2 regions of the Leuconostoc kimchii IMSNU 11154 genome follow, and region 2 is predicted to be linked to the other one. Evidence: predicted binding sites of a transcription regulator. Region 2 holds the regulator's gene; the other holds the start of a gene.
What was found. Region 2 encodes Rex, which represses fermentation and respiration genes when NADH is low (regulators of the CRP and FNR family bind a similar motif). Its sites were predicted from a motif close to TTGTGAANTANTTCACAA; they were not measured.
Positions count from the first base shown of each region.

Region 1 (16,072 bases), 900 kb from region 2:
AACACTTTTTTGACTTTTATCTGCTTTAATGCCATATAAATTATTGTATTGTGTCGACAAAGTCGACGTATGCCAATCAGATTCCAAAATTGCTTGAGCAATACTGATTGATGCAATCACACCGTATTTTTCTTGCATTTCTCTAGCGTATGGTGCTAACTGATTAATCCAAACCACCTTTTGTTGATCTGCTTGACTATTTGTCGGTGATTGTTGTCGATCAAAAATTAAAGTCTGTGACCAAAACGTAGCAACAATGGCAATAATAACAATACTACTAACCCACAGCCAGAGATCTAATTTAATTAACTTTTTTTTCGTTCGTCGTTTTTTTCGTTTTGCCATTTAGTGAAAATCATCCATTGCTAATAATTTTTGAAAATATGTTGACGTTGCTTTTAATGTTTCTGGTGTGTCACTTAAAAGAAAGTGCCCCTCTGACAAAAAGTAGACGTGGTCCACTTCATCAATACCCGTTAAATGGTGGGTCACCCATATAATTGTACGATTTTGTAGCACTTTAAATATCTGTTGTAGGACTTCATACTCCGTTTTAGGATCTAAGCCCACCGTTGGCTCATCTAAAATAACAATCGGCGCCTTTTGTAACAGGACGCGTGCCAGTGCAAAGCGTTGTTGTTCGCCACCCGAAAAACGGGCACCTGCCTCCTGCATTTTTGTCTGATATTTTTCTGGCAAACTATCAATTAGCGGTTGTAACCCAGCTTGTGTTATGGCTGCTTTTACTTGATCATCAGTTGCATTAATATTACCCATTCGCACATTATTTAAAATCGTTGTATCAAATAAATAAGATTGCTGATCTAATACAGCTATGACCTTTGACAAGTTTTGTTTTAGCAACTGTACGGATTCATTACCAATTGTCACATGACCTGACTCTGGGACAATATCACCTGTCATTAATTTTAATAGGGTGGTCTTTCCCGAACCGGAACGCCCTAATATCGCAATTTTTTCACCCGCCTGGACAACTAAATTTAATTGGTGAATTATTGTTTTATCGCCATATTTAAATGTCACATGACTTAATTCAATTGTTGGTGTCATAATGTTTTTAGGTATCATCACGCTTTCCTCAGGAACTGGTAATTCATTTAAACGTATCATGCTGTCCTCATAGAATGATGCCTCACTAACACCTTGATTAACACCCAAAAAGCTATCAACTAGGGGGAAAATAGCCAAGATAAACGCTGCAATAAAATTCACAGCTATTCGACTGCCTGAAAATTGACTACCTGACCAGATGGTTGTGCTAACAACTAATATCAATACAAGTATTTGTATCCAAAAATCACGCCACCAACCAAACTTCATGCTTTCACCCTTGGTTTTAGCTAAATTTGCCATTACTTTACCCTGAGAGGCTATGAGGTCTTGTTGACGACCAGATAATACCCAATCTTGTAGACCAAGAACAGCATCTGTTGCATCAGTGTATAACTGAGATTGTAGTTGCTTTTGTTTTTTTACGCGCGCGCGATTTGCAAAAAAGCTCACGATTGGTATGATAACCATGATGACTGATAACATCGTCACCCACCATAACATAAATAGCCAGTTCACGACACCAATACCAATACTAACAAACAAATACAAAACCATACCCGCGCCAAGTGGGAATAGTGTCCGTAAATATAGGTTTTGCAAGCGATCAAGATCATCTGCTAATAAACTAAGCACCTCCCCTGTTTGCAAGCGACTGCGAATATTACTAGCTGTACTTGCAACACTTTCATACAAACGTCTACGTGATTTCGAGACAAAACGAAGCACCCAATTATGAGAAACCATTCGCTGAGCATATCGAAAAACAGGGCGAGCAATACCAAAACCTCTTGTTAACACAATCGGTACATAAATCATTAAAACATTTTCTGGTCGTTGTGCTGCGCGAGATATTAAGTATCCTGAAACAAACATCAATGAACCTGCAGCTAAAATTGTCAAAAAGCTTAACACAATTGACCAAAAAAGACCTGACTTTTGCGATTTTAAAAAAGGTATAACCCAGCGATCCCTTTTTAATAATTGTCTAACCTTACTCATCATTCGCCTCCTAGCTCATAACGTAACTGGTTCAATTGGCTGTTGACGTCTGCTAATAATAAATGTGGCTCTCCTTGCTCAACAACTTCACCATGCCGTAACACAAGAACATAATCCATTTGGTCTAACCAATGCAAGCGATGCGTGGCAAAGAATACTAAATGAGAGGCCAAAATAGGCGCCATTGTTTGTTTTAAATCATATTCTGTTTCAATATCCAAGTGGGCCGTTGGTTCATCAAACAATAATATTTTTCGTTGATTATCTAATAACATTCTAGCTAAGGTAATTCTTTGTGCTTGTCCACCAGAAACTTGACGACCACTTTCACCAATCACACTATCTAACCCATCTGGTAATTCATCAACAAACGATGATAATCCTGCACTTTTAATTGCATCCCTCACCTCGCTGTCAGTAGCATTTTGTGCATAAAATTTAATGTTTTCACGTAGCGTGTTATGAAAAATGTACGGTTGCTGTGGCATATAAAAAAACTGCTTTTGCCAATCAGATTGTGCTAAATGTGGTAGTTTTTGGTGATTAATAGTGATCTCCCCACTATCTGCTGTTAAAAAGCCACCGATAATATTCAGTAAGGTGGATTTACCTGAACCACTTTCACCAACCAAGGCAATTTTTTGATACCCATTTGCTTGTAATGTTATATTTTTTAACACTGGCTGCTGATCATAGGAAAAATTAATGTCATTTAAAGTCAGTTGACTATCAGATTGCCATGTTGTGAGTTGCAATACGCCTTGATCTGAAACATCAGGTTCCTCAATCATAGCCAAAACATCCGTTAACGCGTTCTTACCATTTAAAGTCGCATGATAATCATCAGAAAAATTACGCAACGGTAAAAAATACTCAGGTGATAAAATCAATATCGTTAGCGCTGGTAATAATAACATATGACCGTTAAGTAAATCAAATCCTAGAAAAACCGCGACAACAGCAATTGAGAGTGTCGTAAAAAAGTCTAATGCAAACGTTGATGTCATGGCAATTCTCAGTGTTCGCATGGTCGTTTTTCGGTAATCTTCAGAAATTTGATAGATTTCATCACTATAAGTATTTGCCAATCCAAGTTGCTTCAAAGTTGGTAATCCACGCAAAGCATCGACAAAGCGATTGTTCAAATTTTTAAAATTTGCAAATTCTGCATCGGCCTTGCTTTGTGCCGCTAAGCCTAAAATAATAAAAAATATAATGACAACTGGAAAAATTAATAACAAGAACAAACCTTGCTCCCACTTAATATAAAAAATGTAGGCCAATACTAGCCATGGAATAATACTTAAATCAAATACTTTAATCAATAACAATTGAAAATAATTTTTAACATTATCCAATCCGGCACCAAGCGTTGTGACAGCGTTCCCTGTACCCTGATTAGCAACAACCGTTGATCCTAGCGCTGTATATTTTTCTAACAGTTGGACACGATAATCTTCAACGGCTGCATCTGCATAGATGGCCATAAATTGATTTTTCAACACCACCAATAACTGGCGTACAATAAAAGCTACTGCAAACCAAATAATGTTATTGATCGTCATTCTGATCGGTTGACCCTGCCATAAATCAACAATCGCACGCGACATAAATACACTTTGTGCAATTATGGCTAATCCTTGAATCCCAGTCATAATCACCAAAATCATTAACGTACTAATAATACCTTTAAGTTTAAAAAGCCTTTTATCTATCATGTTAATTATCCCCACATAGTGCACAAACACTTAATGATGTCACACGCATTTAAAACAAAAAACGCCTACATACAATTGTAAACGTTTTTCTAAAAAATTACTCTATGACTTTATGCGACACAATTCGTTTACGAAATACCCAGAAACTCCAGATTTGGTAAACCAAAGTTACCGGCAAGGCAATCAATACAACAATCGTCATGACTTTCAACGTATAAGCAGATGACGATGCCGTTATCACTGTCAAACTGTGTAGCGGATTATTTGCAACCATCACACGTGGAAATAGACCAACAAACAAGAGTATGACAACTGCCATCAAAGCAAACCCTGATAAAATAAATGGTGCAATTTCTTGCTGCTTTTTAATAGCTAAAAACCAACCAATTAGCGTTGTGATAACCAAAATAATTAACAAAGCAAGTATTTGTATTGTTTTTGTTTGTATAAAGTCAGTATAAAAGTATAATAATACAGCAAACAGTGCTTCTCCAGCTAATAATACCGGATAAAGGTACTTTAATTGCACTAAAGCGCGTTGTCGTAACTTACCATCAATGCGCAACCGTGTGTAGTTCAAACCATGGATATAACTCATCAAAGATACAGCAACACCACCAACTAATGTAAACGGTGTAACATAATCAAAGAAGCCAGCTGACAAATTACCACGCGCATCAATTGGTGTACCTGATACCATGGCCGTAAAAATCATGCCTAAGAAGAATGGGACTAAAAAAGATGTTAGCGCAATAAGATTTTCCCAGACATGTGTTCCTTGAATGGTAGGCATTTGCTCACGAAACTCAAATGAAACGCCACGATAAATTAACGACAATAATACAATAAATAGCATTAAATAAAATCCTGAGAAAAGTGAAGCATACCAAAACGGAAACGCCGCAAACATTGCTGCACCAGCCGAAACCAACCACACTTCATTGGCATCCCAGTTTGGGCCAATAGCTTGATATAAGGCTTCACGATCTTTTTGATCCCGTGCATTCAACACAAACTGCATGCCAATGCCAAAATCAAATCCTTCTAGGAAGAAAAATCCAGCCCACAATGTACCGACTAAAACAAACCATACTACTTCTAATGTAGACATTATGCCTCACCTCCCTTTGCTAATTGACTATAAGGATCAATCGGTGATGACTGCTCTTCTTCTTCAGCGTATGGTCCGGCATGTAGCACACGACGTGCTAGCCAAACCATGATACCGCCAATTGTTGCAAACGTCAAAAAGTACACAATATTAGAAATCAAGAGTGAAGCGACTGACACATTTGGCGATACAGCGTCACTAATTGGCATTAAGCCATATACTACCCATGGATAACGCCCAAGTTCGGTTACTAACCAACCTGCCGTATTAATAACGAACGGCACATAGATGGCAATACCCATTATCCATAAAAACCAGCGTTGTGTTAAAATAAGCGTCGCTTTTTTACGATTCATCCATAAGGCAACCAAGGCAAGCATCAGTAAGCCACCTGCCCCTACTGCCATAACACGAAAGGCATAGAAAAGCGTATTTTCTGGCACATAGTAGTCTTTTATGTCACTATGCGTTTTACCATATTTCTTTTGAAATTCTTTTTCAAGTTCTGATGTACCCACAGTGTTACCACCCGTCAATGAATGGTTACCCAATATCGAAAGAACATATGGAATTTCAATCTTTGCAATCACTTTGTGCGTCTTAGGATTTGTGACAGAAATAAGTGACCATGGTTGGGCTTTATCTTTTCGTTTAGATGAGTCAATTGTTTTATCAACCCCTTCCATCGCAGCATATTTCATTGGTTGCATTGATTGTAATTCAAACGCATGTCTATCACCACTGGCTAATGCACCGACGACACCGATAACACCAATAACTAATGCAATGTTAATTGACTTTCGGAAAAAGATAATTTGAGCATCACCCTTTTTCAACTTCAATAGTTTAAAAGCAGACATACCAGCAACTAAAAACCCTGCCGTCACCAGCGTACCTGTCACAACATGCGGAAACTGAACCCATAATTGTTGATTTTTTAATAAGGCACTAAAACTAACTAATTGTGCGCGTCCTAAATGATTATCTATTGCATAGCCAACCGGATTTTGCATGAAAGCGTTAGCTGCTAGAATCCATAATGATGATAAAGCTGATCCAATTGTCGTTATCCAAATAAATAAGACATGAATTCCTGGCTTAAATCGATCCCATGTGAACGACCATAAGCCAATAAATGTTGACTCCGCAAAAAAAGCAACCAAGGCTTCAATCGCCAGTAATGAACCGAATATATCGCCAACATAACGTGAGTATTCAGACCAGTTCATCCCAAATTGAAATTCTTGAATAAGTCCCGTTACGACACCAACAGCGAAACTTAGCAAGAATATTTTACCCCAAAATTGCGCCATTTTCTTATAAACATCATCTTTTTTAATGACATAAATTGTTTCCATGACTGAAACCACAACACCTAGTCCGATTGACATCGGAACGAAGAAAAAGTGAAAAATCGTTGTCATAGCAAACTGAAAACGTGCTAAATCTAGGATACCTACTAATGTAACCATACCATATACTCCTCCAAACTTCTATTAGCAGCCTTATTATCACCCTAAGGTGGTCGTTTACAGCTAATCAAAAGTTTTAACTATTAAAGACAGTGAGGTAAATACCTGTTCATCTCCATTGTCTAGTTTATCACTTGATAAACTATTAAGTTGTTAAATTTTTGTAACAAAAAAAACGCATCACGCGTTTTTAATGATTATTCAAAATTAGCGTCATCTTCTAAAAATGTATTAAGTACTTCCTCAACCATATCCCATTCTTTTTCGTCTTCAATCTGGATAAGGTCTTCTTCAGTTGCATCCCCGTTTTCATCAGGGTTAAAGATGTAAGCTTGAATATCAACTTCTTCATCATCCTCAACACCCTCTGGTATAAGCAAAATGTAATCTTTACTATACTCTTCAGAATGGAACGTAAACAGTATTTCATATAAAGTTTCATCACCGTTTTCGTCAACCAACGTAATGTTTTGTATTTCTTCTTGATTTGCCATATTTAATAAAACGAGTAAACAGTATTATTGTTAAGTCAATAATGCTCTAGCCAGATAGCTGCAACTCGCATTCCCTTCAAAGTTAATAGTTCTATTATAACGTAAAAATAACGTTTCGTCATTGAAACGTTATTTTGCCTACTTTGTTAATTTACCGTTTGCGTCTAAATAATTTTGCAAAATAAATTCAGCAGCAATTTTATCAATCACCTGTTTACGCTTTTTGCGTGATATATTTGCTTCTTCAATTAACATGCGTTCAGCTTGCACAGTAGTTAACCTTTCATCCTGAAAATCGATAGGTAAATTAAACTTGTCCTGAACCATCTTAGCGTAAAGACGTGAAGCTTCAGCACGCGGTCCTTCAGAATTATTCATATTTTTTGGTAAGCCAAGTACAACACCCTTGGCTTGTTTATCTTTAATAATCTCACCAAGACGTTCTAGACCAAACTCTTTTTCGTCTTCGTTGATTCGGATAATTTCAACGCCTTGTGCTGTCCATCCCATTGGATCACTCACAGCAACGCCAACTGTCCGGCTGCCAACATCTAATCCTAGTATTCGCATTATTTTTTTAAATAAGCGCGCACAAGTTCTTCAATAATCTCGTCACGTTCATGGCGTTTAATCAAATTTCTAGCATCGTTAAGACGCGGTATATAAGCAGGATCCCCAGACATCAAGTATCCCACTATTTGATTAATTGGATTGTAGCCCTTTTCTTCTAATGCTTTATAAACAATTTCTAATGTATCGTGAATATCTTTTGGCATTTGATTGCCAAAATCAAATATTGCTGTTTCATCTCCTACAGTCATCGTACACGCTCCTTTCTCTAAAAATTTCAAATTCAAATCAAGTATGACCTATTAACGACCATCATTAAGTTCATTTTACCTAATTATTATAACCATAACATCACAATTAAGTAAAGAAAATGACATTTTACCTTAAATTTCTGCTAAGAAATCAGCCACACTAGCGAACGCAGCATCAATACCAGCTGGATTTTTACCACCCGCTTGTGCCATATCAGGACGACCACCACCACCACCACCAACTTTTGGTGCAATAGCTTTAATAAGATCGCCAGCCTTGATACCAGCGGCATTTGCATCAGGTGATGCTGCCACAATGAGATTCACTTTACCATCGACATCAGCCGCCAAAACTAAGATATCAGATGGCTTAGTTTCTTTCCAATTATCAGCCACTTGTCTTAAACCGTCTATACCAGAAACTTGTAATTTAGCTGTAATGTATGAATGGTCATTAATCGTTTCAATATGAGTAAATACATCATCAGCTGCCGCGTTTGCTAACTGTTTTTCGAGTGATTCAATCATGCGTTGCGCTGCCTTGAGTTCTGTCTGTACATCCGCCACCTTTGTCGGTACCTCTGTCAGTTTTTGCGCCTTTACCGCATTGGCAATTTCTTTTAATGCTTTTTCTTCTGATTTATATAATGCCAAAGCTTGCAGTCCAGTCACAGCTTCAATACGGCGAATACCGGCTCCTATACCAGATTCAGAGACTATTTTGAACAAACCTAGTTCTGAAGTGGCATTAACATGTGTGCCGCCATCAAATTCCTTATTAAACTCACCAATGGAAACAACACGTACTAATTCGCCATACTTTTCACCGAAAACAGCAACCGCGCCCATTTTTTTAGCAGTTTCAATATCTGTTTCTAACCATGAAACCGGCAAATTTTTGGCAATTTCTGCATTGATTAGCGTATCAATTGCATCCAAATCAGCCTCACTAACTGGGCCTTCATGTGTAAAATCAAAACGCAAATACTTGGGCTCTACCAATGAGCCTGCCTGATGGATATCACCACCAATCACATTACGCAGTGCTTGATCAAGCATGTGCGTTGCCGTATGGTTTTTAGATACAGCCGTATGACGTGCCATATCAACACGAAGATTAACCTTATCACCTAATTTAAAATCAGACAAAACTTCTACTGTATGGATATGTTGACCATTTGGCGCGTTCTGAACATCTATAATTTTTCCAATTAACGTATTTTCATCATTTAAAACATCACCAAAATCAGCGACTTGACCGCCCATTTCAGCATAAAATGGTGTTGTATCAAATACTAACTGTAGTTGACTATTTGCTACTGCTGTCTGAAGTAACGCGTCAATTCCTGTCTCATTTTGACCAATAATAGCTACAACTTCTGCACCATCAACAGCTGTCTCTGACCAACCAACATATTTTGAAGGGACTTTAAGGTCCGTTAATACAGCATTTTGCACGCCCATTGACTTATCAGTTGACCGCGCTGCACGTGCACGTGTACGTTGTGCTTGCAAGGCCTCATTAAAACCAACGACGTCAACAGTCAAACCTGCATCAGAGGCTTGTTCTTGTGTGAGTTCTAGCGGAAAACCATAAGTATCAGATAATTTGAACGCGACAGCACCAGATAGTTGTGTCTTACCAGCCAATTTAACATCCGAAATGACATCGTTCAATAACGCAAGGCCACCCGTTAATGTTGCATTAAACCTTTTTTCTTCTGCAGCAATGGTTTTTTGAATTTTAGCCGTATTTTCCGAAATTTCCGGATAATAGCTTTTCATAATTTCGCCTACAATTGGCACTAACGTCGTTAAAAACTCACCTTGAATACCTAATTTTTGTCCATGTAACACTGCTCGGCGTAACAATCTTCTAATCACGTAGCCACGCCCCTCGTTCGAAGGCAACGCACCATCACCAATAGCAAAAGTAATCGCTCGAATATGGTCAGCAATGACTTTAAAGCTTGTGTTGCTATCTGAATCTTTATTACTGTCATACACAAAATTATTGGATAATTCTGATGTGGCTTGGATAATTGGCAAAAACAAATCCGTATCAAAATTAGTTCGTCCATTTTGAAAAACAGAGACAAGACGTTCCAGTCCCATGCCAGTATCAATATTTTTGTGTGGTAATTCTGGATATTGTGAATTATCAGTTAAACCAGGCAAATGATTGAACTGAGAAAATACAATATTCCAAATTTCTAAGTAACGTTCATTTTCGCCACCAGGATACATTTCTGGATCATTGTCAGGCAAATCTTGGAACGACGTACCACGATCAAAGAAAATTTCTGAATCAGGACCAGAAGGTCCTTCGCCGATATCCCAAAAGTTATCTTCTACTTCGTAAATATGGTCGTTTGAAATATCAGTCTTTTCTTGCCAAATCTTTTTGGCCTCCTGATCTTTTGGATAAACAGTCACATATAGCAGTTCTTTGTCCAGACCATACCATTCTGGACTAGTTAACAGTTCCCACGCCCAAGGAATAACGTCATCTTTAAAGTAATCGCCAATAGAAAAATTACCCATCATTTCAAATAATGTGTGATGGCGAGCTGTCTTTCCAACATTTTCAATATCGTTGGTTCGTATGGCCTTCTGTGCATTGGTAATTCTTGGATTATTTGGTATAACTGAACCATCGAAATACTTTTTCAAGGTTGCCACACCAGAATTAATCCACAATAACGTTGGATCATCTTGTGGAATGAGATTTTTAGAAGGTACAATTTCATGACCCTTTGAAGCAAAAAAATCTAAAAACATTTGACGTACTTCTGCAGAACTGAATTCTTTCATTGATATATTCTCCCGGATTTAATTATAAAAAGACCAAAACAAAATGCGGACGTGTTACCGTGGTGCCACCGCAATTTGTAATGATCTGTCATCTTTACCTTCATAGCTCATAACGCTGAGTCGCGGTAACTTTTTAGTCACAGTAGTACAATCTGGGAGCACAAAATTACTGCCGTGTGTTTTACATTAACCAACACATTTCTGATGATCGAGCTCAAAATTTTATATATCCAGATTTCTTAGATTATTATAGCACATTACCAACCAATATGATTATCAGTTTCTGGCAAGGACAACGTTCCTGCCTCTAATTCATTAAATGCTTGGGTCAATATTTTAAACGCTTGGCTCAATTGCGCTTCCGTAATAACCAAAGGTGGCTGAAAACGTAGTGTATTGCCACGTAAACTAATCATTATAGCGCCAAGTTGGAAAATACGATAAATTAATTTCGTTGTTGCTTGATTATCTGGTTGGCCTTTTTCATCAACAATATCAATACCACCATTTAAACCGTATATACGAACATCCCCAATAAACCAGTAGCTATGCGCTGCTTGTTCAAAAAAGTCTCGCGCTAATTCACCTAGTTTTTCAGAACGCGCAACCAGATTTTCTTCTGCTAGAACGTCCAGTGTTGCCATAGCAGCAGCCGCGGTTACTGGATTACCCGCTGTTGTATAAACATTAGCCGGTGCAGACAAGCTCGACATAATCTCCTTACGGCCAACAACTGCACTAAGCGGTAAACCACTTGCCAATGATTTACCTATGCTCATCATGTCAGGCGCGATACCAAAATGATCAATCGACCACATTTTTCCAGTACGTCCTAGCCCTTGATTGACTTCATCTACTGCAAATACAATACCATGTTCTCTCGTGAATTCATAAACCAGTGACATATATTTTTGTGGTACTTTAATGATACCCCCATCCCCTTGAATAGGTTCGATAATCACTAAGGCAACTTCATCAGCTGGTAAGTAGGTCTCAAATGGCAACTTAAACTGCTTGAACAAACGATCTGAAAAGTCGTCATCACTCTCACCAACTGCTCGCTGGTTCTGATCTGGAAATGGTACTTTTATCGTATTTGGCAATAACGGACCAATTTTTCGGGTCATATTTAAGCTAACACCAGAGATAGAAATAGAGCCATAGGTTGATCCGTGGTAAGCACCTGTAAAACTAACGACGTAGGACCTATGAGTGTAGCCTCTTGCAAATTTAATGATTGCATCATTAGCATCTGAACCTGAATTACCAAAAGCAACTTGCTTTTGAAAGTTACCCGGTGTGATATCTACCAAACGTTTTGCTAATAATGCAGTCACTGGATTAGCAAAATAAGCCGGTGTATACTGAATTAATTTTTTAGCTTGATTTGAGATAGCTGCAACAACTTTTGGATGTGAATGCCCAATATTTGTTGCACTAGCGCTCGCCAATAAATCGATATAATCATTACCGTCAGCATCGGAAATAATAGCGCCTTGTCCATGATCAATCACAATATCAAAATATTTAACACGTGTTGCATCTGCTAAAATAATTTTCTCTTCGTCTAAAATTTTTTTATTTTCCGACATATACGACTCCCTCGCATCTAAATTTATGTACAATAAAAGCCCTGTCAAATCAGGACTTTTCGTCTCATTTTTTTTGAGATAGTTTACTGTGTTTAGATCCATAAATGGCATAGATAATAAGACCGATTACGAACCAACCAAAAGCATACATTTTTGCTTGATTATCTAATTCATAGAAAATAAATCCAGACCCCAAAGCTGCCAAAGCTGGCATCACTGGGTAAAATGGCATTTTAAAACCAGGTTCCTGAATATCTTTCCCTTCACGGGGACGTAAGGCATAAATGCCAAGTGACACAATGATAAAAGCAATCAACGTACCAGCAGAAATTAAACCAGCTAGTTCAGTAAAACTAAACACGGAACCAATTAAAATAGCAATGACAGACAATACTAACAAGGCATTGTTAGGCAACCCTTTATCATTTACTTTTCCTAAGAAACTTGGGAGCAAGCCATCTCGTCCAAAAGCATAAAGTAAACGTGATCCTGCTAACATCATGCCGATAATGGCTGTAAACATCCCTAATAACGCGACAACAGACAACAAGTTAGACGTGAATTCATGTCCTGAATGTAATAACGCCCAAGCGGCAGGCGCTGCATTATTAGCATATTTTGAGTAGTGGAACATTCCCACCAAGACAAGTGCAACCGCTACGAATAATATTGTAGCAATAATTAACGATCCAATAATACCACGTGGCATTGTTTTTTTAGGATCTTTTGCTTCGGCAGAACTAGATGCAATCGAGTCAAAACCTATATACGCTAAGAAGATCTGAGACGCTCCTGAAAAAATTCCTGACCAACCACCAAATTCCGTTCCTGGCTTATGTGCTGGAATAAATGGTACATAGTTCCCAGGATGTATTGCCGTTAACCCCACACCAATGAAAATCAAAATAACGATTACTTTACCAACAACCAACACATTTTCAACGCGAGCAGTTGTATTTGTACCACGCCACAATAAGACAGCTACAACTAAAACAGCAAATAGTGCAGCAATATCAATAACGCCACCGTGTCCAGCAGCAAACGATCCAGCCAAAGCAGGCGGAAGGACCAAATGATGTGATCCAAGAAATAATTTAAAGTTTGCTGACCAACCGGAAGCGACAAACGCAACAGCAATAAAATATTCCGCTAAAAGTGCCCATCCAGCAATCCAGCCAAAGACCTCTCCAAAAACAACATTGGCCCACGAATAGGCAGAACCTGCAAACGGCAACGCTGAAGCAAATTCAGCATAGGCAAACGCAGCTAACCCTGAAACAATAGCAGCAATAACAAAGGAAATTGCAACGGCTGGGCCAGCATGGTTCGCCGCTACAATACCTGGCAACGTGAAAATTGCCGTTGATACGATCGTCCCAATACCTAAAGCTAACATTTCTTTAACACCCAACGTTTTACGTAGATGCCGATCACTTGATACAAAACTAGCTGGCGTTGCTTTGTGTAACCATCCTGTCTTTGGCTTTGATTCTGACATATATTTGTCCCCTCAACTTCATAAAACTTACTTTAATATATTAACATTTTCTAATTTTGTTGTCAATGTTCCCCATAAATTTAAAGTTTATGCCCATCAAATTATTACTTTTGTTAGGCTTCAGTAATAAAATAATCAACCACAATAGCTAAAAATCATAATTTATTGAAACTAATATATCTGCAATGCAAGCTAATTTTTGTATTAAATTCGTAAAAATATGCATATTTACCATAACATATCAAATAGCCATACTTGAATAACCCACCGTTCAAAAAATATACTATACAACATCAAGCAAATAGCATGCTAAAAATTAGATTGATTCAGATCATCTTTCATAATATTTCATGCCATTTTTATCAGTTTAATATTTTTTTTCGGTTGAGATATCGTTAAAAACAAATTGTTTGACATTTCACAAAACGCTCTGTATACTTACTAATTGTAATAGATATTACGTATAGAAATTGTAAATAATAATAGGAGAATATATTATGATTCAATGGCTACGCAATTCAAAAACTGCAATGTGGATTTTAACAATCCTACGTGTTTATCTAGGTTATCAATGGACACTTGATGGCTGGTCGAAAATAACAGCTAAAGGTGGCTTTGATGCATCTGGGTTGATTATAGGGGCAATTAAAAATCCAGTATTGACACCAGATAAAACCGTCGCATTTCCCTGGTATGACTGGTTTTTAAACTTTTCAACTAACCATGGTAAATCAACAGCTGCTTTTTCTTTCTTGGTCTCTTGGGGAGAGTTATTAGTTGGTTTGGGCCTACTGTTTGGTACATTAACTTTAGCAGCAGCATTCTTTGGGCTCGTTATGAATTTTTCATACCTTGGTGCTGGTGTCGTATCAGTAAATCCCACTTTTATTTTTATAGGTGCTTTATTGTTGATTGGCGGATATAATTCTGGTAAACTCGGTTTGGATCGTTGGGTCACACCATTTTTACGCGCCAAGTTACCATTTTTGAAAAACGATATTAAGATTTAAACATTACCATGTTTTGCATAATAACTTTATAATTAAAAAACCAGTGATTATTTTTTTCAAATAATCACTGGTTTTTCTATTTTAGTTTTTTATTTATTAACGGGTGAAGATATCCCCAAAATCACTTTAACTTTCAGGATACATCATTAGTTCTTTAGGCTAAGCAAATATAGCTGTTAAAATTAAAATAATAATTAAGCCAGTGACAGAAATAATCGTTTCTAAAACAGTCCAAATTTGAAATGTTTGTTTAACAGTTAAATCAAAAAATTCTTTAAAAATCCAAAATCCTGCATCATTGACGTGAGATGCAATTAATGAACCAGCACCAATCGCTAAGGCAACAAATACGGGTAATAATGTATTACCTGGGTTAGCAGCTAAAATACCCGTCACAATTCCAGCAGCAGTCATTCCAGCTACAGTTGCAGATCCAACTGAAACTCTTAAAATAGCTGCAACAGCCCATGCAAACAAAACAATAGCAATGGGGCTCATTGCACCACCAGATTGGAAAGTAGATGCAATTTTATCAGACAAACCAGACGTTACCAATACGCCTCGTAAAGCACCACCACCACCAACAATCAATAGAATGCCGGCAACTGATGTCATACCGGCGTTTAACGACTTGCTAACCTCAGTCATTGACTTGTGTTGCAAAATACCCATTGTAAAGATGGCAAATATTAAAGCGATAGTCATGGCAACCGCTGGATTAGCAGCAAATTCAATGATTTGATCCAACAATGTTGGATTTTTAGGTGTGACACCACCTGTATAAATCAATTTATAAATCGTAGCAATGATCATAAATATTAAAGGAAATACTGAAGTTAACACAGATAATCCGAAGTTAGGTGTTGTCTTTAAGTCATACTCCTTAACTGGCCCAACAGCAGCAATTTCTGTTTTAAACTGAAAAGCGTCTGGTGCATACTTTTGTGCAAGTTTTGTAAACATAGGCCCAGCAACAATAGCTGTGATAATCGATACAATCAAACCAAATATGAGCATCATGCCAATATTTGCACCCAAAGCAGAGGCAACGGCTGTCGGTGCTGGCTGTGGTGGCAAAAATCCCTGAGCTGATGATAATGCTGCCGTCATTGAAACACCTAAGTATAGCAACGGTACGCCAGATTCAATAGCAACAGCGAACACGATTGGTATTAACAAGACCATGCCAACACCGAAAATCATCGAAATACCAATAATGAATGATGCAATTAAAACGGCCCATTGTAACCTTTTAACACCAAACCAATCAATCAATGTTTTAGCTATACGATATGAACCACCCGCATCGGCAACTAACCGACCAATCATACCTCCAAAAATAAAGATAACTGAGTTTGGTCCTAATATATTCCCAACGCCTTGAGAACCAAGAACAGCATCGGGAATTGACATTGGCTTCATACCAAGCAACAATGCCAAAATAAAAGCAGTTATAATTAACGAAACGA
Region 1 is NC_014136.1:503,360-519,431, forward strand. It holds gene LKI_RS02975 (glycoside hydrolase family 73 protein) at 1-345, opposite strand, end outside; gene cydC (thiol reductant ABC exporter subunit CydC) at 346-2,073, opposite strand; gene cydD (thiol reductant ABC exporter subunit CydD) at 2,073-3,791, opposite strand; gene cydB (cytochrome d ubiquinol oxidase subunit II) at 3,889-4,902, opposite strand; gene LKI_RS02995 (cytochrome ubiquinol oxidase subunit I) at 4,902-6,374, opposite strand; gene LKI_RS03000 (DUF1292 domain-containing protein) at 6,572-6,868, opposite strand; gene ruvX (Holliday junction resolvase RuvX) at 7,007-7,438, opposite strand; gene LKI_RS03010 (IreB family regulatory phosphoprotein) at 7,438-7,689, opposite strand; gene alaS (alanine--tRNA ligase) at 7,822-10,503, opposite strand; gene LKI_RS03020 (aspartate aminotransferase family protein) at 10,761-12,095, opposite strand; gene LKI_RS03025 (APC family permease) at 12,160-13,593, opposite strand; gene LKI_RS03030 (DoxX family membrane protein) at 14,091-14,603, shown strand; gene LKI_RS03035 (gluconate:H+ symporter) at 14,763-16,072, opposite strand, start outside.
Region 1: the regulator Rex is predicted to act here: its motif matches at 14,000-14,017, upstream of LKI_RS03030 (DoxX family membrane protein).

Region 2 (16,072 bases):
CTGACCCTGTTGCATGTAACTCATCCCCAAATATTTCTCGTAATTCAGCTACGTGCTGCTGTACCTCATTATTTGGCCAAACAAAAGTGATCTCTAAGATATGATCATCAACAGCCATTAACTTCTCAACTTGTTTAACATTTGGATAAAACTGAAACACCATCTGCGCTACAGGACCAGTTGCATGGTTGGAAACGTACGTTGCACGATCTCCCGTCATAATGATAATATTTTCAGCTGACTCAGGATTTCTCGCATTCCAATCAATCACCTTATGTAGTTGTTCAGCAGATAAATGAACAGAATATAATTGTTCTTGAGATGTTGCCACCATCGCACCATTTGAACCTACAAAATCAATTTCATAACCCTTTGAAATTGTTGGTTCAAAAAGTTCTTGCAAATTTTTAACCTGACGTCCAGAAGCGGCAATAAAATGCATATCACGTGCTGCTAGTTGATCCAAAATACGTTCAAATCTGCCCTGACTATAAATATCATTAGCTGTTAGAAATGTCCCATCCATGTCGGATGCAATCATCTTAATTGTCATTGTTCTGCCCTCTTCTTAAAAATAATCAATTTACTGAGTACAAAATTCGAAGCAATCACAAATATATTTTGCACAATATTCCAAATATTAGCATCTTGCTTTAGAATATCCACGCCAACACTTAAAATAAAATAACCGATAATACCAGTTAAAATACGTGCTAAATAAAATTGCCAAATTTCTTTGATGATACTTTTAAGCGTCGTATTTTTTGAATGGAACACCCAAACACGATTAGTTAAATAGGCAAACAGTACCGCCCAAAGCCACGCCACGACGTAGGCAATATTATGGCCCATATGTAATTGGTTATAAAATAAAAAGAAGACAATAATATTAACAATTGTCGTTAACACACCAAATATCACATACAACAAGATGGCTTGATATTTGGTGACTAAATTTTTAAACTTCAACATAATCACTCCAATATAATCTATTAATTATATCATAATGCACTAAAAAATGCCGCCATCAGACGACATACTTAATTGAATTGTGCAATATATTGTTGATAACCAGATTCATCTACAACCCAATCTAATTCCCCAATATATTCAGCATGTGGATCATGATAGGCAAATCCATGTTTAAACTTGTATAGCCCATCTTCGGGGACAAAGTCACCAACACCACCAAAATCGTATTCAATTTTACCTAGAGATAAGCCCCATTTTAACATTTCCCATTGCACAGCATATGGTCCATAGTGCTTAGCATATTGGCGATTTGATCCAGCATACATATACCAAATTTCATCCCCATAACTGAAACCAATACCACTAGCAATCACTTGACCTTCATAATGCGCCAGAAATACTTTAAATAAACCAGTTCCTTGCCACAATTCTTGCATTTTTAGAAAATAACTTATAGGCCGGTGGGTAATACCTTGTGCCGCAGCCATCATAACATAAGTATCAAAAAATGCTTCAATATCTGATTGCGTATCTCCACTCGTGACCGTTACACCATCCTTAGCAGCACGGCGGATTTGGTTACGATAGTCCCGTTTAAAGTGTGTCATCAGCTCAACTTCATTCGTAATCGGGCTTGCACCCTCACCGCGACCATCATAATATAGAACCACATTTTTTCGTGGCTGAATATTGCCATGCATATTTTTAACTGCACGATTGCGTGTCGTAAATCCTGCCTCTTGATATGCGGTATTTAAGGCATCACTGTAGGATACTTCGGGATCTAAGCGAATGAGGAAGACATTATCAGGTAATGCTTCTAATGCCTCATCAATCATGGATCGAATAAGCTGTATATTTGTCACATCACCGATTGGGCCACGTCCAGCATAGCCTAATAACTTACCCGGAACAGCCTCAACCGTTAATACAGTTAAAACAGTGTCAATTTTACCATCTGTTTCATGATAAACATAGACATGACCCCAATTAGCTTTTAACTCACCCCACAAAGGATCTTGTGTCACCTGACCTCGTGGGTCTTCACGCACAAATTTTTGATAGGCAGCAACTTTTTTTGAATCATTTAAATCTAAAATGGCCATACTTTTTATAATCCTGTCGTAATTGAACCATAGTTATCAATGAAATAAACTAATGTCTGTAGTTCATTTGTTAAATCAACGTTCTGTACACGCACACCACTTGGTACTGTGACACGTAATGGCGTGAAATTCAAAATACCCTTCACGCCAGCATCAACCAACTGATCCGTGATATCTTGCGCCACGTTTTGAGGCACTGTTAAGATAGCAATGTTGATACGTTGTGCTGTCATTTGTTCTTTTAACTCTGTCATTGCGTAAATGGGTACACCAGCCATGATTGTACCAGCACGTGTTTCATCTACATCAAATGCCGCTGAAATACGCATGTTGGAAGATTGATGAAAGTTAAAGTTCATCAAAGCTTGTCCCAAATTACCCGCACCGATTAGGGCCACGTTGATGAGGCTCCCTTGGTCCAAAACATTTGCAAAGAAATCAAGCAATGCTTTCACATCGTAACCATAGCCACGCTTACCCAAAGCACCAAAATAAGAAAAGTCTCGTCTAATTGTAGCCGCATCAAATTTAATCGCATCACTTAATTCTGCAGATGAAATACGATCTGTCCCCGCATCATTCAAAAATGTGAGGTAACGATAGTAAATAGGTAAGCGCTTTGCTGTCGCGCGTGGAATTTTTGGTTGTTGTGTCATAAGTTTCTCCAGTTTGTGATGATAAAACCTATCAACACAGGTTGACGGCATTATACATATATTAATCTATTTTTCTGTTCAGTTTGTGAACTTTTGCATAACTATTATACCATAAACATAAGCTCATCCGCAAAAGATAGTGATACATTCACAATCTAATCATCCCTTTAATAAGTCAAAGTCTAATCCTGGATCTGTATTAAGATCCAGCCCTGCAAACTTGTTTTGTTTATAATTCCAATATCCCGCTGCACCAATCATGGCAGCATTATCACCTGTATATTGGTGTGGTACTGGTATAAATTGTGTCTCTGGTATTGTTCCCAATAACGTCGACAGTTCTTGACGTAGTTGGGTGTTAGCTGCCACGCCACCTGCTAAGATAAAACTTTTTACTGGGAAATCATTTAATGCGCGTCGTGTGCGACCTATGAGTGCAGCAACAACTGCATTTTGAAAACTTGTGGCTAAATCATCATGATCAATGGTTTCGCCCTTTTGCTCTGCATGATGGACATAATTAATCACGGCACTTTTTAAGCCAGAAAAACTAAAATCATAGTTATCTTCATGTGCCATGGCAGTTGGGAACTTAATTGTTGCTTGCCCGCGATGTGCCATTTCATCAATTGTTTTACCCGCTGGATACGGTAATTTCAGTAATCGCCCAACTTTATCAAAACTTTCGCCTGCAGCATCATCACGTGTTTCACCAAGTACCGCAAAGCTATTTTCCTCATGCATTAAAACCAATTCTGTATGCCCACCAGACACCATTAACGCCAGCGCAGGATAGACGATCGGTTGATTAAAATTAGCGGCAGCAATGTGCCCAGCCAAATGATTAACCGGTATAATTGGTAGATTATGTGCCAAAGCAAAGGCTTTAGCACCCATTAATCCGACAAGCAATGAGCCAACCAGCCCTGGACCATATGTCACAGCTACGGCATCTAAATCTGTTGGCTTCACATTGGCTGTTTGTAAAGCATCATCTAATACACGTGTGATCCATTCAATATGATGTCGGCTAGCAACCTCTGGTACAATACCGCCAAATCTTTGGTGTGAATTAATTTGTGTCGCCACAGCGTTACTTAAAATAATATGGCCATCTTCAACAATAGCCACACTTGTTTCGTCTGCACTTGATTCAAATGATATAATTTTAGTCATGATATCACAACGTGAACAGAGGCATGCCCTCAGTATTCACACTTTCCTTTCCATCATTATGGCCGCATGTCCATTTTTATAGTACTTTTCTCGACGATAATACGCACTAAATCCCAATTTTTCGTACAAATGAATCGCTGCCTCATTCGATTCATCTACTTCCAACAAAAAACGTTGTGCATGAGATAACGTAAAAACCCGAGTCAAGAGTTGAAAGGCCAATCCCTGACGTTGGCTATTTGGGTGTACAGCAATACTACCAACTTCAACTTCATCGAGTATTTGCGTCACGCCTACAAAACCACCATCGGCAATAAAATAGTGGCTTCTAGGGCTTGTTAACTCATGTTCAAATAGTGATTTTGGCCAAGGAGACGGTGAAAAGGCAGCTTCGGCAATTTCAAATATCTGCTGACTATCTTCAATTGTCGCTAATTTTATGTTCAAAATGATTTACCATTGTAATTGCATCTTCATGATCACCAAAGTAGTAACCCTTCTTTACATCCGTTTTCAAAAAACCTAATCGCTGATATAAAGCCATGGCACCATGATTAGAAGCACGTGCTTCTAAACTCATTGTTGTCACACCAACGGCCCTTGAAAAAGCCGCTAATTCCTCAATCATCAACGTCCCCAGCCCATTTTTTTGCCAAATAGGCACAATCGCAATGTTCGTTATATGTATATCCTGCTTCTCACGATTATAAGCTGCGCCTGCAAAACCAATCACTTGATCGTTTCGTTGAATTACTAAATACAGGCGTAAACGCGGTCTAGATAGTTCACTCAAGAAATCACGCAATAACCATGGTGCCTTACCAGCATACACAGCTTCCTCAATATGTACTAAACTATCAATATCTTCAACAGTTGCTCGTCTCAATATAAACGAATACCCTCTAGTGTCAACTAATTTTTGTTCAAATTTTGGTAATGCCGCGGGTAATTTATGATGCCGATTAAACTTCAAAAACATAATTTTCAGGGTTATCCTCACCCGGATGTGCTGCAATCCAGTTCAACTCTGCTTGTGTCTTTCGCAAATATTGTGGATTAAAGTCAGCAATGCTTGCAATTGGCGTGGCTTTTATGCCTAAAGAAACAATACCCTGCCCGTCAGGTAAACTCTCACTTGGTGTTAATACATGAGCCTGTGTGCCAAATTTTTCTGCAATTTTTTCTGCAAAAATATCGGTATCACCCAAAAACGTCACTGTTTCGTCACGTTCGGCTAGCCAAGCAAACAAATTAATGAGGGGTTGATGCGCATCAGGAAAAACATTTTCACCGTTCTGATAAACACCTGAAAAAACATTATCATTACGCGCATTAAATAACGGCACAACTAATCCTTCATTCGACACATTTTGCGCTAAAATGGCCAAACTAGAAACGCCAACCAAGGCTATATTTAATGTATCAGCTAGCATTTTAGCCACCGTCACGCCGATTCTTAACCCAGTAAATGAGCCTGGCCCTTGCGCTACGACGATACGATCAATATCGGATAATGTCCATTGTTGTGCTGCCAACGTGGCTTGAATGGCTGGCAACAATTGAATAGAATGATTACGTGCCTCGTTAGTCGAGAAAACCCGTAGAACGTTATTATCTTCCGCCAAACTCACTGTCAGTGGCTGGTTACTTGTATCAAATGCTAGAATCTTCATAATTTATATTTTAACACAAAAACAACCACCAAACGGTGGTTGAGATAGAAGTTATTTGATTGGCTCTTGATACGGCATAATCGGTGTTGTGACACCCACATTTGTCGCAAACGTATAATGCTGACTATCTAGTTTAGCTAAATTTTGTGTTCGCCCAGTAACAATTACGCCAGCGAATGTTGCTGATTTGAGATTTTTTGCAATCAGTTTTTGACCATCCTTTGCAATGTCTATATTATCGATAACCTGTCGCCCAGACTGATCTTTTAATGCTTGTTTGAGTCCTTGATAACCGAAAAATTCATTTTGACCTGCTTTAATTCCAGTTCCTTCTGTCAATTTTCCTGTACCATCTTCACTAGCATTCAGACCAATATAAGGGGCATGCGTTGCATCTAGTTTATCACTCTTAATGCCCAGCCAATAATAATTGATCATGACATTATCAGGCATCATTTGACGAATGTCATCATAGCTGTAACGTTTATCGAATGTGATTGCCACTTCACTTAAGGAATTTGATAAATGATCTAAAGTTTTGGCCTCGTGTGTTGGCTTGCTTGGTGCTAACATTGATTTTTGATCTTTGGCAGATTGATATGCATGGGCATACTTCACATTGAAAAATAAGGGTTCTTTTTGTTGAGACTGCCGATTAGTGGCAATCACTTCTTTAGATGAACCATTTTTAGAAACAACATTTGGTGTTTGTGAAGAAGCACTTTCAATGCCATTCATATTAAATGAGATACTTTTTTCTGGGTAAGACACACGATACCCATCAATGTTTTTTTCACGGTCACTTTTCAATGTACTTTGCGTGGCTCTAGTTACTGAAAAATATTGTGATGTCGATATCATATTAGGTGAATATATCAGATCCTCAATATTAAACTGACGTTGTTGTTTTTCAGCTTCCTTTTGCATTTTATGTCCTACAAATTGATGAGTAGCATATGCGCCACCACCACCTACTACCAACGTCGCAGCACAGGCAATTGCTATGGTTTTCCACATCTTTTTACGTTTTTCTATCTTAACAATTTTTTCAAAATTAATATTGTCACTCATTTTCATACCCCATCATCATGTGTTTTAACTGCTTTCTTGTTCGATACAAATCTACTTTTATTTTGGATTCACTAACGTTATAAATCGCAGCAATAGCGTTAATTCGTTTTCGATCATCATAATGCAAAATGATCAACGCCCGTTGATAATCATTTAATTGTCCCAATGCACGTTGCAAACTACTATAATCCGCCAATATTGGTTCAACTTCGGAATATTGTCCATATTGTTCTAGTAGAATGTCACGGTAACGCTTTTGGCGACGATAAATATCGTAAAATCGTGATAGTGCAACACGATACAACCATGGCCGCAATTTATCTGGCGTCAATATAATATCTGTTTGAAGTAATTTTACAAAAACATCCTGCATAATATCTTGTGCATCACTTTTTTCCACACCCTGATTAATTAAAAAACCAACAATTTCATTTGCAATATCGACTAATATTTTTTCATAGCGATTAATTTCCATATACCCCTCCTTTCATAGATATAACGAACAAGATAGTGATTGGTTACAAAAGACGATAAAAAACTGCAAACATGACCGAATTACTTCAGTCATGTTTACAGTTTGCTCATTAATATTAATTTATTTTTGAAATAATCAAGCGCTACTTTGTAGCTGATTCCACCAAGGCAACAACTTCATCGTTGGTTTCGGCATCCAAAGCTTTTTCAGCTAACAATTTCATGTCAGCTGTATTTAGCTTTTTCATCAATGATCGCGTCTGTAGAACAGATGGTGCGCTCATTGAAAACTCATCTAATCCCATACCCATTAAAATTGGTACAGCAATTGGATCACCAGCCATTTCGCCACACATGGCAACGAACTTACCTTCGTTGTGTGCTGAAGCGATAACGTTATTAATCAAACGTAAAATTGACGGATTGTATGGTTGGTACAAATAAGCAACCTTGTCATTGCCACGGTCTGCAGCCATCGTATAACCAATCAAATCGTTAGTGCCAATTGAGAAGAAATCAACTTCCTTAGCAAACTTATCTGCTAAGACTGCTGCTGCTGGAATTTCAATCATAATACCTAATTTAATGTCACCCATTGCTACACCAGCTTCTTCAAGCTTAGCACGCTCTTCTGAGTAAACCTTTTTAGCACTACGGAATTCAGCCAACGTTGCGATCATTGGAAACATAATCCACAAATTGCCATAAGCAGATGCACGTAGCAACGCACGTAATTGTGTTCTGAAAATTTCGGTTTGATCCAAAGAAATACGAATCGCACGATAACCCAAGAATGGGTTTTCTTCTTCAGGTAATTTCCAGTAGCTCAAATTCTTATCGCCACCAATATCCATTGTACGAACAGTTACCGGCTTACCAGCCATTTTTTCAACAACAGCTTTATACGCTTCAAATTGCTCATCTTCTGTTGGTAAATGATCCGATTCCATGTATAAGAATTCAGTACGATATAATCCAACACCTTCTGAACCATTCTCTAGGACAGCATCCATATCTTTAGGTGACCCAATATTAGCACCTAACACAAAATTTTTACCGTCTGCACTCACAGATTGTTGATCTTTTAACAAAGCCCACTCTGCACGTTGTGCCAGATAGTCCGCTGCTTTTTGTTGATAAACTGCTAATGTGTCAGCATCTGGATCTACAATAACGTCACCAGTTAAGCCGTCCACAATGACTGTTACACCTGCAGCAACTTCTTGTGTTGCCACTTCAGAACCCACTACTGCAGGAATTTCGAGTGTACGTGCCATAATTGAAGCATGTGCTGTACGACCACCCAAATCAGTTAAGATACCCTTAACAAATTGACGATCAAGTTGTGACGTATCAGAAGGTGTTAAATCTTTTGATACTAAGACAACTTCTTCATCAATCAAAGCTGGATTAGGTAATGCCACGTTCAAGAGGTGAGACAAAATCCGCTTCGTAACGTCGCGAATATCTGCCGCACGCTCTTGCATATAAGCGTTGTCAGTCATAGCTTCAAACATGCCAATATACATGTCTGTCACTTCTTTGACTGCCTGTTCTGCGTTCACTTGGTCATCAGCAATCTTCTGTTTGAAGGCACCCGACATTTCTGGGTCTGACAAAACCATTAAGTGCGCTTCAAAAACTTGTGCTTCATCCGCACCTAAGTTTTTTTCTGCTCGCGCCTTAATGATTTCCACATCAGCACTAGCAGCCTTCAAAGCATCGTCGACACGTGCTTGTTCAGCCGCCACATCTTTAATTGTTGTCTTACTAAAAGACAAATCTGGATCGACTAACAAGTAGGCTTTAGCAATTGCTATACCATTACTTGCCGCGATTCCTTTGAAGTTATTAGACATTTTTATTCTGCAAGTCCTTCTGTTTCCATGGCTTCAACAATAGCTGCAATAGCTGCTGTTTCATCTTCGCCTTCTGCCTTGATTGTAACATCAGCACCTTGACCAACGCCAAGTGACATCACACCCATGATTGACTTCAAGTTAACATCCTTACCTTGGTATGACAAAGTAACATCTGAAGTAAACTTTGATGCAGCTTGTACCAACAATGTTGCTGGGCGCGCATGAATACCTGTTTCTGCTATGATATGAAATTCTTTTGACTGTGCCATAATTAATTTCTCCTTTTTAGCTGTTAATCAGCTTCTGAATATAGTTTATCAAAGCGCTTACAAAATATCAAGTAAAACATTACACAAATCCTTGCTATATCAAGCAATAACGCTAGAAACGCCTATCTGACGGCATTTCAAATGTAAACGTTTACATATAAAATACAGGTTGTTTTCTGCAAATGAAAACGGTCATCACTGACCGCATAGGCTACCCATTAAATTCTTGATTCCCTGCCGCTTTTGCCAATCGGTTATTAAACGCCTTACCAATGCCTACAGGTGGCATTTTTTCAACATAAATTATTGCAACTTCATCGTCATCGTCATAAAAACGCAAACCAGCAAATAACTGTTCAGTCGCATTTTCAAGCGTTTCACCGAGTGACCAAGTTTGTGACAAAGGCAATTGCATCCCTGCAATTGTTGCATCTTGTGCCATCACAACATCATTTTTTTGCAATGTTAATTTAAGGTCTAACGCATCTAGTCGGTCAAACATGACGACTTTTTTATCTGGCGCATAATGTCGATACTTCATTCCTGGTGCTTTAGGTGTCACATCACTTGCAACTGATGTCGTGCTTGTTGCATCAATCACAGCTACACCAAGTGCCTCTTGCAATTGATTTTGCGTGACAGCCCCTGGGCGTAAAATTGTCGGCACAGCAGCAGACATATCAACCACAGTTGACTCAACACCAACCATAGTTGGCCCATCATCAACAATGCCTGAAATTTTACCTTGCATATCGTGCCAAACATGCTGAGCTGTTGTTGGCGATGGTTTTCCTGACAAGTTGGCACTTGGTCCAACTAATGGTACACCTGTCATACGTATCAATTCGCGCGTCACGTCATTGGCCGGTAAACGAAAAGCAACAGTTTGCAAACCACCTGTCACCAACATTGACACCTGACCAGTAATGATAGGTAATATAATAGTCAACGATCCCGGCCAAAATTGTGTCATCAATTTTTGAGCAGCTTCTGATATTGTGACATAAGCCTCTAATTGTGACACATCTGCCACCGTCATAATCAACGGATTATCTGCAGGACGCCCTTTAGCAGTAAAAACTTTTTTAACGGCCAAATCATTTGTCGCATCAGCACCAAGTCCGTACACTGTTTCCGTTGGAAAAGCAACGACTTCGCCTGCTTTTAATAAGGCGCTAGCTTTCGCCAAAGCTTGTTGATCTGTTGTAAATATTGTTGTTTTCATTTTTCTACTCGAATCATACGATCCAGACCTGCAAAGTCTTGCCGTAATGTTATTTTTGCTTGTGGTAACGCCTGTTGCATGATATCAACAACTTGTTGCCCTTGTTTATAACCAATCTCAAAATAAGCACGACCGTGTTCAGTCAAGTGAGCATCCAATTTTTCGGCTAACAACTCGTAAATAGCTAACCCATCGTGTTCTGCAAATAAGGCTGTGCGTGGCTCGAAATTCAACACACTGATATCCATTTCGTCTTCATCCGTTGACGCAATATAAGGTGGGTTACTCACAATAACATCAAATTTAAGTCCTGCTACAGCACTATACACATCACTTTCAATCACATGCAAATAGTGTAAGCCAAGACGTTGTGCATTCAGTTCAGCAACTGCCAACGCATCAGATGAAATGTCAGCCGCAAATCCACGTATATCAGAATTTTCTAACATTAATGTTTCGATAATAGCACCTGAACCTGTACCAATATCTAACACTGAAATTGGTTGCGCAATTTGTGAACTAACATCTTTTAAAATCCATTCAACGAGCTGCTCTGTTTCAGGCCGTGGAATTAACACACGTTCATCAACTATAAACTCACGACCATAAAAAGGCGCATGCCCTAAAATGTACTGTACTGGCTGATTAGCCAGTAGTTTGGCAATCCATTTGGGCCACACTGTCGCCAAATCTGCAGGCATAGTGCGTGTGATATTGGCACGTAAATAAGCATAATTAATATTTAATGCCCCACTTAATAAAAAGTCAACATTATCTTGCGCATCTGTTTTGGGCATCCCGACAGCAGTCAGCTCCTCAATCGCCCATTTTCGACCTTCAAGTAAGGATATTTTAACATTTCCCGGTTTGATTGGTTTTCTAATGTCATCCCAATCATACCACTTGGTTGCCGTCAACTTATCAGACGTCACGTGGCGTGCCGATTGGACAGATTTAAATTGTTTTGGTGTTTCAAAGTGTTTTTCTGTCATCTTTAAGCTTTGTTCAATTCAGCTAATTTAGCCGTTTGATCGGCAATTACAAACGCATCAATAATTTCACCCAAGTCACCATTCATGATGCGATCTAATTTATTTAATGTCAACCCAATACGATGGTCTGTCACACGATTTTGTGGATAATTATATGTTCGAATACGTTCCGAACGGTCACCCGTACCCACAGCAGATTTACGTTTTTCTGCGTATTCGGCTTCGTTTTGTTGTGCATAAAAATCATACACGCGACTGGCAAGTAATTTACGCGCTTTATCACGGTTTTTAATTTGCGTACGTTCTTCTTGCATTTTAACCATCATACCCGTTGGCTTATGCACCAAACGCACTGCCGTCGAAACTTTGTTAACGTTTTGACCACCCGCGCCACCTGAACGGAAAAATTCTTCTTCTAAATCAGACTCAGCTAATTCAAAATCAATTTCTTCAAATTCTGGCATCACACCAACGGTCGCTGTTGACGTATGCACACGACCTTGTGTTTCTGTTGAGGGTACGCGTTGTACACGGTGCGCACCGGACTCGAATTTCAATTTGGAGTAAACATTGTCACCTGAAATCATGATCGCAACTTCTTTGTAGCCACCAACTTCTGTTGTTGTTTCATCAATAATACTCAATGCCCAACGTTGCTTTTCTGCATAACGACGATACATATCCAGTAAATCTGCAGCAAATAAGGAAGATTCATCTCCACCCGCTGCACCACGAATTTCCATAATGATATTTTTATCATCATTTGGATCCTTTGGTAACATTAAAATTTTAAGTTGTGCCTCTAAGTCTGATTTTTCTGGTCTTAATGTATTAAGATCCTCTTTTGCAAGTGGTGCTAATTCGTCATCATCAAGCATATCTTCCGCATCTTGAATCTCTTGTATAACCTGCTTATAGCGTGTATAAGCAGCAACCGTGTCGCGCATTTCACCTGCTTCTTTTAACAAAGCCATATACTTTTGACCATCACCAGCTACTTCTGGATCAGCTAATTGTTCATTAAGTTCATCATATCGATCAACCACTGTTTGTAAAGATTTAAATATTGGGTCCATTTTTTATTCTCCAAAGTATGTCAATAAACATATTCTCTAGTCATTCACATGTTTATTCTTGTTATGTACGAAAAGCATCATATCATTGATTGTATGCTTTCTATATTAATTTCAAACGATCACCCTATTTTTTGATTGGAAACATTGCAGCAATTTTTTCTGCATCAGGATGATACCAGTGTCGCCGACATGTGGGAATATAAGCCTCGTCGCCTCCGATAAAGACTTGCTCACCAGCACGTTGTGGCTTCCCATCAACAATTCTTAGCTGCGTAGTCGCTTTTTTGCCACAAAATGAACAAATGGTTTTCATCTCTTCTAACTTGTCTGCTAACTCAATTAAACGCTGTGACCCTTCAAATAAATGATTAAAAGCATCTTGTTTCAAACCAAACGCCATTACTGGAATATGCAAGTGATCAACAACATAAGCTAATTCATCCACTTGGCTTGGTGACAAAAATTGTGCTTCATCTACTAAAACAACTGCTAAGTTGTCTGATTTCATGCCTGCAATCAATTCAAACAGATCATCTTCCGGTTTAACAGCTAAAGCCTCGCGCGACAAGCCAATTCGACTGGACACGACCCCGACGCCAGCACGTGTATCAATCATGGGTGTCATTAATAGGACTTGTCTACCTTGCGATTCGTAATTGTGAGCTACTTTTAAAATTTCAATTGATTTTCCGGAACTCATTGCCCCATACTCAAAAAATAATTGTGCCATATGTTTAACGTGTCCACGTTAAATAGTGACGTCATGGCTGAAAACCTACTGACGCCGTTATTTTCGAAAACACTTGCCCTCCCTTACTTTAACGATAAAAATGAAACAGCTACTTACTATTATAACAATTTTTAACACAACAAAAAACAACATGTTTTAACATTACCGTGTTAGTCATTGTGTTAATCATCAACAACTTGTCGAACCGTTCCAGGTTTAAATAAATCCGACCACGTTAACGTTTTTGACGTTTTAGCATTCACCAAATCAGTTAACCGGCTAATGGCTACACCATGAGTTGGCGCAGAATCGTGTAAGATAAACCCATTTCCTAAATAAATAGCAGCATGCAGTCGCTCTTCTGTATAGGTATCTGGCGTCACTAATATATCGCCACGTTTCATGTCACCCCATGCTACTACTGTCCCAATTTGATTCAATAATGTCGTTGAAGCTGCTGACTGGACGACCAATGGTTGTCCTGCTTGACGGTAAAAATAAGCAATAAATGATGAACAATCAAATTCATTATGAGCAATAGACTGCGGGGTTCTTCCCCCACCATATACGTATGGGCTTTTACCAACAAGTTTCATGCCACCTGTAATTGCTTTTTCAATCACTTTGTTATGACTGGCCACTGATGAAGCTGTTTTTTCATACGCTACCTTTGTATCACTCACACCATTTTGATCAAAATAATAGCTACTGCCATTAATTTTCTGCAAACCATACACCATTTCACCAGTTTTAGGTGAAAAATAATACGTCTTTGTGCCAATGGTTTGTAGGCCGATCAACTTTTTTTGTGTTGCATTGACGATTAAATAACGCTTCGTCAACCCACGTTTAAAGGTTACTTTCTCACCCGTGGTTGTCGTGAGTGTTTGTGATGTATTAATTGTCATTGCTTGTATGGGTTCGATAACATACGATAATTGGTGTGGATTAGTCACAATTAACACACCTGCGACACCGCCAATAATTAGAATTGCTAGACTCTTACGCTGATAATTTTTAACATGTTTTTTCCGTGCGCGATGTTTTCTTTGACGTGATAACATTGTTTTTTCTCCAGACAAAAAGATTATCTTAAGCTTAACACAACCAGTTTGTACCAATATTAATTTTATTGCTTTTTAACATGACCTTTTTATGGTACGCCACCCTTTTAAAACCTGTGCTTATGTTATTGAATCAATTTAATATTTAATCAAAATTAACCAACAACGGTGCTCTCGTGGTAAAATTATAAACATGAAAGTGGGGACATTATGACACTTAAAAGTTCATTTGCACACATCGCAGCTAAAAGCACCTATTGGCTTTTGCATGATGTGTTACATCGTGGTGGCACAAGTCTGCCTGGAAAAATAGCAGTTGCAATCGATCCAAATATTTTGCAAAGTATTCAGAAAAATTTTGACCTGATCATTGTCACTGGCACTAATGGCAAAACATTAACAACGGCACTGATTACACGCGTCTTAACATCTGGTGGCTACACTGTCATCACAAATCCGTCCGGTTCAAATATGATTCAAGGTATTACCGGTACGCTCGTTACTACAAAAGTCAAGCCATCTCCTAACGGCAAAAAGCCAATTGCGGTACTGGAAGTTGATGAGGCAAATGTTGAAAAAATTACAGCTGCCATTGCGCCTAAAATGTTTGTATTGACCAATATTTTTCGTGATCAACTTGACCGTTATGGTGAAATCTATACAACGTATGATAAAATCATCGCAGGCATTAAACATGCCCCTCACGCGGTTGTCTTAGCCAATGGTGACTCACCTATTTTCATGCGGGGTGACTTCCCCAATGAGCGACAATTTTTCGGTTTTAATCACATTTTACCTGCAGACTATCAACCTAGTGCCGCACCAATCAACACTGATGGCATTCTATCGCCAACCGACCATTCAGTCCTTCACTATGATTTCATGACTTATGGTAATTTGGGTAAATATTTTAGCACCACTGACAAATTTGCTCGTCCGGCACTACGTTATCAAGTGACCAGTGTCGATAAATTAACACCAAAATACTCAATATTTAGTATTGACAACACCCCTTTTAGAATTGAAATTGGCGGACTATATAACATATACAATGCGCTCACTGCTTTTGCTGTCGGACGTGAGTTTAATGTTTCGCCTGAACAAATTAAAAAAGCTTTTGAATCTAATGCACAAATTTTTGGTCGTCAGGAAACAATCAACGTTGACGGCAAAGATGTCACAATCGTTCTGATTAAAAATCCTGTTGGTACGAATTCTGTCATTGATATGATGCTAACTGAAGAAAATGATTTTTCCTTACTAACGTTATTAAATGCTAACTACGCTGATGGTATTGATACCAGTTGGATTTGGGACGCTGAGTTTGAAAAATTACATGATACAAATATCAAGGCGATTGCTACTGGTGGTGAGCGTTATCAAGATCTACGTGTACGCTTAAAAATGGCCGGCTTCTCAGATCAGGCCATTTACGAAGACTTAACACAAGTTATCAAGTCCATTACATCTTTTCCAACTGATAAAGTCTATATTGCAGCTACCTATACAGCAATGTTACAACTTCGCGAGCAATTAGGCTCAGCTGGCTACATTAAAGGAGGATTCTAATGGCAGATTATAACATTTCTGTAGCCCATCTTTATGGTGACCTCATGAATACTTATGGTGATTATGGTAATATCATTGCCCTGACTTACTATGCCAAGCAAATTAATGTCCGTGTTAATTATCATCTCGTATCACTTGGCGATCACTTTGATGATAC
Region 2 is NC_014136.1:1,404,171-1,420,242, reverse strand. It holds gene LKI_RS07730 (HAD-IIB family hydrolase) at 1-553, opposite strand, end outside; gene LKI_RS07725 (GtrA family protein) at 550-972, opposite strand; gene LKI_RS07720 (lipid II:glycine glycyltransferase FemX) at 1,041-2,078, opposite strand; gene LKI_RS07715 (redox-sensing transcriptional repressor Rex) at 2,084-2,734, opposite strand; gene tsaD (tRNA (adenosine(37)-N6)-threonylcarbamoyltransferase complex transferase subunit TsaD) at 2,894-3,910, opposite strand; gene rimI (ribosomal protein S18-alanine N-acetyltransferase) at 3,947-4,357, opposite strand; gene rimI (ribosomal protein S18-alanine N-acetyltransferase) at 4,332-4,889, opposite strand; gene tsaB (tRNA (adenosine(37)-N6)-threonylcarbamoyltransferase complex dimerization subunit type 1 TsaB) at 4,873-5,583, opposite strand; gene LKI_RS07690 (anti sigma factor C-terminal domain-containing protein) at 5,635-6,654, opposite strand; gene LKI_RS07685 (RNA polymerase sigma factor) at 6,647-7,129, opposite strand; gene ptsP (phosphoenolpyruvate--protein phosphotransferase) at 7,272-8,987, opposite strand; gene LKI_RS07675 (phosphocarrier protein HPr) at 8,990-9,259, opposite strand; gene LKI_RS07670 (L-threonylcarbamoyladenylate synthase) at 9,471-10,484, opposite strand; gene prmC (peptide chain release factor N(5)-glutamine methyltransferase) at 10,481-11,476, opposite strand; gene prfA (peptide chain release factor 1) at 11,479-12,552, opposite strand; gene LKI_RS07655 (thymidine kinase) at 12,677-13,282, opposite strand; gene LKI_RS07650 (C40 family peptidase) at 13,465-14,346, opposite strand; gene LKI_RS07645 (Mur ligase family protein) at 14,557-15,915, shown strand; gene LKI_RS07640 (type 1 glutamine amidotransferase) at 15,915-16,072, shown strand, end outside.